2 regions of the Amycolatopsis thermophila genome follow, and region 2 is predicted to be linked to the other one. Evidence: riboswitches for the same ligand, from Rfam matches in the RefSeq annotation. Region 2 holds a riboswitch; the other holds the start of a gene.
What was found. A riboswitch is a leader RNA that binds a small molecule or an ion and turns the genes downstream of it on or off. The one in region 2 is predicted to bind glycine.
Positions count from the first base shown of each region.

Region 1: it holds a riboswitch for glycine, as region 2 does, so the genes downstream of both, FB470_RS01795 (glycine cleavage system protein H) here and gcvP (aminomethyl-transferring glycine dehydrogenase) in region 2, are expected to answer to the same signal.

Region 1 is NZ_JAUSUT010000001.1:392,663-397,072, forward strand. It holds partial or broken gene FB470_RS01785 (L-serine ammonia-lyase) at 1-221, opposite strand, end outside; gene glyA (serine hydroxymethyltransferase) at 232-1,503, opposite strand; gene FB470_RS01795 (glycine cleavage system protein H) at 1,503-1,814, opposite strand; glycine riboswitch at 2,003-2,094, opposite strand; glycine riboswitch at 2,096-2,187, opposite strand; gene FB470_RS01800 (hydantoinase/oxoprolinase family protein) at 2,347-4,410, shown strand, end outside.
Region 2 is NZ_JAUSUT010000001.1:3,711,844-3,716,253, reverse strand. It holds gene gcvP (aminomethyl-transferring glycine dehydrogenase) at 1-1,896, opposite strand, end outside; glycine riboswitch at 2,019-2,110, opposite strand; gene FB470_RS18280 (3-oxoacyl-ACP reductase) at 2,144-2,908, opposite strand; gene FB470_RS18275 (gamma-glutamyl-gamma-aminobutyrate hydrolase family protein) at 2,941-3,615, opposite strand; gene FB470_RS18270 (glutamine synthetase family protein) at 3,668-4,410, opposite strand, start outside.

The sequences.
Region 1 (4,410 bases), 3.3 Mb from region 2:
GGATCTTCGCCCAGCAGACCGAGCAGGACCGCATTCTCCGACCCGTGGCCGTGCCCGGTGGCCCCCAGCGACCCGAACAGTTCCACATGCACCAGCTCGGGCAGCCGCCCCTCCCCCGTCAGTCCGTCCGCGAACCGCTTGGCCGCCCGCATCGGTCCCACCGTGTGCGAGGAGGACGGGCCGATTCCGACGGTGTAGAGGTCGAACGCGCTCAGCGCCACCGCGCGGCCCTCACATCTCCGGGTAGAGCGGGAACTTCGCGGCCAGCGCCGCCACGCGGGCACGCAACCCGGGCAGCACATCCTCCGGCGCGGACGTGACGAGCGCCGTCGCGAGGATGTCGGCGACCTCGGCGAACTCCGCGGCGCCGAAGCCGCGCGTGGCGAGCGCGGGCGTGCCGATCCGCACTCCCGAGGACACCATCGGCGGACGCGGGTCGAAGGGCACCGCGTTGCGGTTCACGGTGATGCCGGCCGCGTGCAGCCGGTTATCGGCCTGGCGCCCGTCGAGCGCCGAGTGCCGCAGGTCCACCACCACGAGGTGGACCTGTGTGCCGCCGGTGAGGACCGAGATCCCGGCCTGCCGGACGTCGTCGGCGAGCAGCCGGCGGGCGATGAGGCGGGCGCCCTCGAGGGTGCGGCGCTGCCGGTCGCGGAACTCTTCGGTCCCGGCCAGTTTGAACGCCACCGCCTTCGCCGCGATCACGTGCTCGAGCGGACCGCCCTGCTGCCCCGGGAAGACCGCCGAGTCGATGCGTTTGGCCAGCGCCGCGTCGTCGGTGAGGATCACGCCGCCGCGCGGGCCGCCGAGAGTCTTGTGGGTCGTGGTGGTGACGACGTCGGCGTGCGGCACCGGGCTGGGGTGCAGGCCGGCCGCCACGAGCCCGGCGAAGTGCGCCATGTCCACCACCAGGCGCGCGCCGACGTCATCGGCGATGCGGCGGAACGCGGCGAAGTCCAGGTGCAGCGGGTAGGCCGACCAGCCGGCCACGATGAGCTTCGGGCGGTGCTCGGCCGCCAGCCGCTCGACCTCGGCCAGGTCCAGCCGGAAATCGGTGTCACGCACGTGGTAGGGCACGACCCGGTAGAACCGGCCGCTGGAGTTCGCCCGCATCCCGTGCGTCAGGTGCCCGCCGTGGGCCAGGTCGAGGCCGAGCACGGTGTCACCGGCTTCGAGCATCGCGAACATGGCCGCCGCGTTGGCCGGTGCCCCGGAATTCGGCTGGACGTTGGCGAAACGGGATCCGAACAGTTGCTTCACGCGGTCGATGGCGAGTCGTTCCACGGTGTCGACGTGCTCGCAGCCGCCGTAGTACCGGCGACCGGGATAACCCTCGGCGTACTTGTTGGTCAGGACCGAGCCCTGCGCCTGCATCACCGCCACCGGCGCGGAGTTCTCGCTCGCGATCAGCTCGAGGGTGTGCCGCTGACGGTCGAGCTCGGACGTCACCGCGGCGTGCACCTCGGGGTCCACTTCGGACAGCGGGAGGTCGTGCGTACCCATCAGGCGCCGCCGGTGCGCGCCAGGTAGGCGGCCGCGTCGAGCAGGTCGCCCACCGCGGCGACCTTCATCCGGATCAGCCAGCCCTCGCCGAACGGGTCGGTGTTGAGCAGACCGGGGTCGGCGGCGACCTTCGCGTTGACCTCGACGACCTCGCCGTCCACCGGCGCGTAGAGCTCGCTGACCGACTTGGTGGACTCGATCTCACCGCACGGCCGGCCCGCCGCGACGGTGCTGCCGACGGTGGCGGTGTCCCCGTCGACGTCGAGCCACTCGTGCTCGGCGGTGTACTTCAGCTCGGCCGGAACGGACACGGGCGCCTCCTCGGCTGATCGGGCCCGCACGGCAGCGGCCGGCATCGGGTCCGGAGTGGACCGTGTGGTGGGCGGGCCGGCGGATGGCGCGGCGGTCCCGGCACGGGAGGGGGATGCGGGAACGGAGTTCACGGCAGGAGGCTCCCGGTGTCCGGCACCGCACCGACGCGGCACCACGGCTGGGTGGGCCTCCCCGCTCTGTCATCGATACCTGAGAGCTTCACCGCGGGAGCGGTTTGCACCGTGGGCGCAGGACCGGGTCCTGACTTTCCAGAGTTCGCCTCGCCGGAGCGGTGGGGGTGCCTGAGAGATTCTGGGGAGTGTTGCTCCTTCGGCGTCCCGCCCGCGGCGGGAGCTCTCCCGCTCCGGTTCGAATGGCGCGATATGCAGTTTGACGGATGCCGAACCTAACGGGACCGGTCCGGGCCGGTCAAGAGGCTGGCCTGACGTTCAAAAACGCCAACTGACTCTTGCTGATATCTCAACCCGAGTTTACTGTGATCCCACTTACTCGTTCAGTGAAGGAGATCCCGTGGCTTCCCGTCCCGATCCCCGACCGGCCGGCTGGCGAGTCGGCGCCGACATCGGCGGCACCTTCACCGACGTCATCGCGCTGGGTCCGGCCGGCGACGTTGTCCCGATGAAGGTCCCCTCCACCCCGCCGGACTACGGCGCGGGGGTGGTGTCGGCGACCACCGGTGTGCTGGCCGCGGCCGGGGCGAAACCGGAAGCCGTCACCGCGATGCTGCACGGCACCACCGTGGCCACCAACGCGATCCTGGAGATGACCGGCGTCCGCACCGCGGTCGTCACCACCCGCGGCTTCCGCGACGTGCTGGAGCTCGGCCGGCTGCGGCGGCCGGTGCTCTACGACCTGTCCTGGTCCAAGCCGGTGCCCCTCGCCCGGCGGCGGCACCGGTACGAACTCGACCAGCGCATCACCGCCGACGGGCGGCTCGATCCCCCGGCCGACGACGACGAGATCCGCACCCTGGCCGCGCGCCTGCGGGCGGCGGGGATCCGGGCGGTGGCCGTGTGCCTGATCAACTCCTACGTCCGGCCCGACGAGGAACGCCGGGTCGCCGAGCTGCTGCGGGCCGAGCTGCCCGGCGTCTACGTCACCGCGTCGGTCGACGTGTCGCCGCAGCCGCACGAGTTCGAGCGCACGAGCACCGTGACCGTCAACGCCTACGTCGGCCCGGCCGTGCACGGCTACCTCACCCGGCTGGAAGCCGGGCTGCGGGCGGCCGAGGTGACCGCACCGCTGCTGGTGATGCAGTCCAGTGGCGGGCTGCTGGAGGCGGCTTCCGTCGCACAGCGGCCGGTGCAGATCATCGAATCCGGTCCCGCGGCCGGGGTGACCGCGGTGCAGAAGCTGGCCCAGCTGATCGGACTGTCCACAGTGGTCGCCTTCGACATGGGCGGGACCACGGCGAAGGCCTCCCTGATCGAGGATGGCGAGCCGTTCGTCTCCGCCGACTACGAGGTCGGCGGCGGGATGAACGTCGCCCGCGGCCTCAGCTCCGGCGCCGGGTACCCGGTGCGCGCCCCCTCGATCGACATCGCCGAGGTCGGATCCGGCGGTGGCAGCATCATCTCCGTGGACCCGGCCGGCGCGCTGCACGTGGGTCCCGCCAGCGCCGGTTCCCGGCCGGGCCCGGCCTGTTACGGGCAGGGCGGTGAACTGCCGACCCTGACCGACGCCAACGTGACGCTCGGGTACCTCAGCCCGCACGCCCTGGCCGGTGGCCGCGTGCCGGTCCACCCCGACCTGGCCGTGAAGGCGCTGACCCCGGTCGCCGAACAGCTCGGCGACGACGTGGCGGGCACCGCGCGAGGCGCCTACCAGGTGGCGGTGTCGAGCATGACGACCGCGGTCAAGGCGGTGACCAGCGAACGCGGACGCGACCCGCGGGAGGCCACCATGGTCGCCTTCGGCGGCGCCGGTCCGCTCTACGCCGCCGCGCTGGCCCGCGAACTGGGCATCTCCACCGTGATCGTGCCCGTGTACCCGGGCCTGTTCAGCAGCCTGGGCCTGCTCGTCGCCGACACCGAGCGGCACGAGCTCACCCCGTACCGGGACGAGTTCGCGCAGACCAGCGCGCTCGCCGCGGAGTTCGGCCGCCTCGCCGCGAAGGTGACCGACGAGCTGGGGCCGGACGCCGTGGTGGACCGGCTGCTGGACATGCGCTACCGCGGGCAGCGGTTCGAACTGCGCATCCGGGTGCCCGACGGCGACCTCACCGGCGACCTGCTCGCCGAGGTGCGATCGCGGTTCCACGCCGAGCACAAGCGCACCTACGGCCGGGCCGGCACCGACGAACTGGTCGAGCTGGTCAACCTCCGGGTCCGCGGCCGGGTGCCCACCCCGGTGTCCATCGCCGACGTGCTGAGCCTGCCCGCCGCCGACCGCGAACCCACCACCCGCGACTGCCGGTTCGCCGAGACCGTGCCGACCCCGGTCGTGGGACGGTCCGCCCTCGGCACCGAACCGGTGGCGGGACCGGTGGTCGTCGAGGACATGGACGCCACCACCCTCGTCCCGCCCGGTGCGCGAGTGCACCGCGACCGGTTCAACAACATCGTGATCACCTGG
Region 2 (4,410 bases):
GGTCACCATGATCGCGGACAGCGTGTCCCGGTGGGCGTCGACCTTGGACTTCAGGTCGTCGAGGTCCACGTCACCGTCGTCATTGCAGGCGACCACGACCACGCGCATCCCGGCCAGCACGGCGGACGCGGCGTTGGTGCCGTGCGCCGACGACGGGATCAGGCACACGTCGCGCTCCGGCCGGCCGTTGGCCCGGTGGTAGGCGCGGATGGCCAGCAGGCCGGCCAGCTCACCCTGGCTGCCCGCGTTGGGCTGCAGCGACACCTCGTCGTACCCGGTGACCTCGGCGAGCCAGCCGCACAGCTGGTCGATCAGCTCGCGGTAGCCCGCCGCGTCCTCGGCCGGGGCGAACGGGTGCAGGCCCGCGAACTCCGGCCAGCTGATCGGCTCCATCTCGGCGGTCGCGTTGAGCTTCATGGTGCAGGAGCCGAGCGGGATCATGCCGCGGTCCAGCGCGTAGTCCTGATCGGACAGCATGCGCAGGTAGCGCAGCATCGCCGTTTCGGAGCGGTGGGTGTGGTACACCTCGTGCGTCAGGAACTCGCTGGTCCGCGCGAGCCCGGTGGGCAGCGCGGTCGCGTCGCCGGCGATGCCCGGCCGGACGTCGAAGGCCCGCAGCACCCGGTCCACGATGTCCACAGTGGTCACCTCGTCGCAGGCGATCCGCACGTGGTCGTCGTCCACCCGGCCCAGGTTGATGCCCGACTCGCGGGCGGCGGCGACCACCGCGGCCGCGCGGCCCGGCACCCGGGTGAGCACGGTGTCGAAGAAGCCCTCGTGCACGACTTCGACGCCCGCCGACCGCAGCGCGCCGGCGAGCCCGGCGGCCAGGCCGTGGACCCGCTGCGCGATCTCCGTGAGCCCCTCGGGCCCGTGGTAGACGGCGTACATCGCGGCCAGCACGGCGGGCAGCACCTGCGCGGTGCAGATGTTCGAGGTCGCCTTCTCGCGACGGATGTGCTGCTCGCGGGTCTGCAGCGCGAGCCGGTAGGCGGTGTTGCCGTCCGCGTCGACCGAGACGCCGACCAGGCGGCCGGGCAGCGACCGCTCCAGGCCCTTGCGCACCGCGAGGTACCCGGCGTGCGGGCCGCCGTAGCCGAGCGGCACGCCGAAGCGCTGGGTGGTGCCGGCCGCGATGTCGGCGCCGAACTCCCCCGGCGCGGTGACCAGCGTCAGCGCCAGCAGGTCGGCGGCCACGGTGTAGAGCGCGCCCGCGTCCTTGGCGACCGTGCCGATCGCCTCGTAGAAGCCCCGGCCGCGCAGCACGCCGGACGCGCCGGGGTACTGCACGACGACGCCGAAGAAGTCCTCGGGCAGCCCGGTGCCCAGGTCGCGCACGTCGACCTCGATGCCGACCGCCTCGGCCCGCGTCCGCACCACCGCGATGGTCTGCGGCAGGCACTCGGCGTCCAGGACGACGCGCGACGACTTCGCCTTCGACACGCGGCGCATGAGCAGGACGGCCTCGGCGACCGCGGTGGACTCGTCGAGCAGGGAGGCGTTGGCGATGTCCAGGCCGGCCAGGCCGGACACCATGGTCTGGAAGTTGAGCAGCGCCTCGAGCCGCCCCTGCGAGATCTCCGGCTGGTACGGCGTGTACGCGGTGTACCAGGCCGGGTTCTCCAGCACGTTGCGGCGGATGACCGGCGGGGTGACGGTGTCGCTGAAGCCCAGGCCGATCATCTGCGTCATCCGGCGGTTCTTCGCGGCGAGCGCCCGCAGCTCGGCGGTCGCCTCCTGCTCGGAGGCCGGGGGCAGGTCCAGCGCACCCGTGGTGCGGATGGACGCCGGGACGGCGGCCTCGACCAGGGCGTCCAGGCTCCCGTACCCGCACTCGGCGAGCATCTTGGCCTGTTCGTGCTCGGAAGGTCCGATGTGACGATCGGCGAAGGACATCGGGAGCTCCTCATCTACGGGTGCGGGAACTCCCCCTCTGTCATCGGCACCTGAGAGTTTCACCGCGCTCGCGGCTTTCACCTTGGGTGAGGCGCGATGCGCGCCTGCTTTCCAGAGTGGCCTGGCGCGGAGCGGTAACTGGTACCTGAGAGATTGACGGGGAAGTTGCTCCTTCGGTGCCCCAGTGACCTGGGGACTCTCCCGCTCCGGCTCGTGACGGCCTGGTGTTCAGTTGTCCGGCTTCAGTCTACAGCGGGGTAACGTACGCGCCCGAGATACCGCCGTCCACCAGGAACTGCGACGCCGTGATGAACGACGCATCGTCGCTGGCCAGGAACGCCACGGCGGCGGCGATCTCCTCCGGTTCGGCGAACCGGCCCAGGGGCACGTGCACCAGACGGCGGGCGGCGCGCTCCGGGTCCTCGGCGAACAGCTCGCGCAACAGCGGGGTGTTCACCGGTCCGGGGCACAGGGCGTTCACCCGGATCCCCTCGCGGGCGAACTGCACGCCCAGCTCACGGGTCATCGCCAGGACCCCGCCCTTGGACGCCGTGTAGGAGATCTGCGAGGTCGCCGCACCCATCACGGCGACGAACGACGCGGTGTTGACGATCGAGCCCCGGCCCTGCCGCCGCATGTGCGGGATGGCGTACTTGCAGCACAGGTACACCGAGGTCAGGTTGACCTGCTGGACCCGCTGCCACGCGTCGATGCCGGTGGTCAGGATCGAGTCGTCCTCCGGGGGCGAGATCCCGGCGTTGTTGAACGCGACGTCGAGCGAGCCGAAGCGGTCGACGGTGGTCGCGAACAGGGCCTCGACCTGCTCCTCGCTGGTCACATCCGTGGCGATGAACTCGCCACCGACCTCGTCCGCCGCGGCCTTGCCCGCCTCGGCGTCGACGTCGGCGACCACCACCGTGGCGCCCTCGGTCGCCAGGCGGCGCGCGGTCGCCAGGCCGATCCCGCTGCCGCCGCCGGTGATGACCACGACCCGGCCGTCGAACCGCCGCATCCCTGTACCTCCGTGCTCCTCGGGCGGGCCGGTCAGCGGCATGCCGCCACCAGCGCCGCGAACAACCGGACCTCCTGCGTGTCCTGCTCCGGATGCCACTGCACGCCGACCACGAAGTCGTCGCCGGGCAGCTCGACGGCCTCGATCGTGCCGTCGGCGGCCCAGCCGACCGCTGCCAGGCCGTCGCCGAGCCGGTCGACGGCCTGGTGGTGGTAGCACTGGCCCTTGGTTTCGGTGCCGAGGATCCCCGCCAGGCGGCTGCCCCCGGCGAGCGCGACGCGGCTCGGCCCGTAGACGCCGGGCGCGGGCTGGTGCCCGGTGTGGCCGACGCGGTCCGGCAGGTGCTGGATCAGGCTGCCGCCGAGGGCCACGGTGAGGACCTGCATGCCGCGGCACACGCCGAGGACCGGCAGACCGCGGTCGAGGGCGGCCCGCGCCAGGGCGAACTCGAACGCGTCCCGCTCCGGGCGGGTCACGGTCTTGCCCTGGGCCGGTTGTCCGTAGCGCTCCGGCTCGACGTCCGCTCCCCCGGCGAGGACCAGGGCGTCCACCGCGGACAGGACGTCGGCGTCCTCGCCGGCCGGCGGCAGGAGAACGGGGACGCCGCCCGCGTTGCGCACGGAGTCCACATAGGATCGCGGCAGCAGGGCGGCGTCGGTGTGCCAGACGCCCCAGCTCGCCTTCTCCAGGTAGGAGGTGATGCCGATGACCGGTCGAGAACAGCGGCGCCCGTCGCCTCCGTTGCGCGTGGTGGCGGGCCTAGAGTCGTTCGAACCCACGCCGGCGCTCCCAGTCGGTGACGGCGGCATCGAAGGCGGCGAGCTCGACCCGCGCCGCGTTGAGGTAGTGCTCGACGACGTCCTCGCCGAACGCCTCGCGGGCGACCTTGCTGTCGGCCAGCAGCTCCGCCGCCTCCCGGAGTGTGGCCGGCACGGTCGGCTTGTCCGAGCGGTAGGCGTTGCCGGTGAACTCGTCCTCCAGCGGCAGCTCGTTGTCGATGCCGTGCAGTCCGGCGGCGACGAGCGCGGCGACGGCGAGGTACGGGTTGACGTCCCCACCCGGCACCCGGTTCTCCACCCGCAGTGACGGCCCGTGCCCGACGACACGCAGCGCGCAGGTGCGGTTGTCGGTGCCCCACGCGACGGCGGTCGGCGCGAAGCTGCCGGGCACGAAACGCTTGTAGGAGTTGATGTTCGGGGCGAGGAAGCAGGTGAGCTCGCGCAGGCAGGCCAGCTGCCCGGCGATGAAGTGCCGCATCAGCGCGGGATCTTCGCCGAACACCGGAGCACCGTCCGTGCCGCGCAGGCTGAGGTGGATGTGACAGGAGTTGCCCTCGCGCTCGTTGTACTTCGCCATGAAGGTGAGGCTGCGGCCGCTCTGGGCGGCGATCTCCTTGGCGCCGGTCTTGTAGATGCTGTGGTTGTCGCAGGTGCGCAGGGCCTCGTCGAAGCGGAACGCGATCTCGTGCTGGCCGGGGTTGCACTCGCCCTTCGCGGACTCGA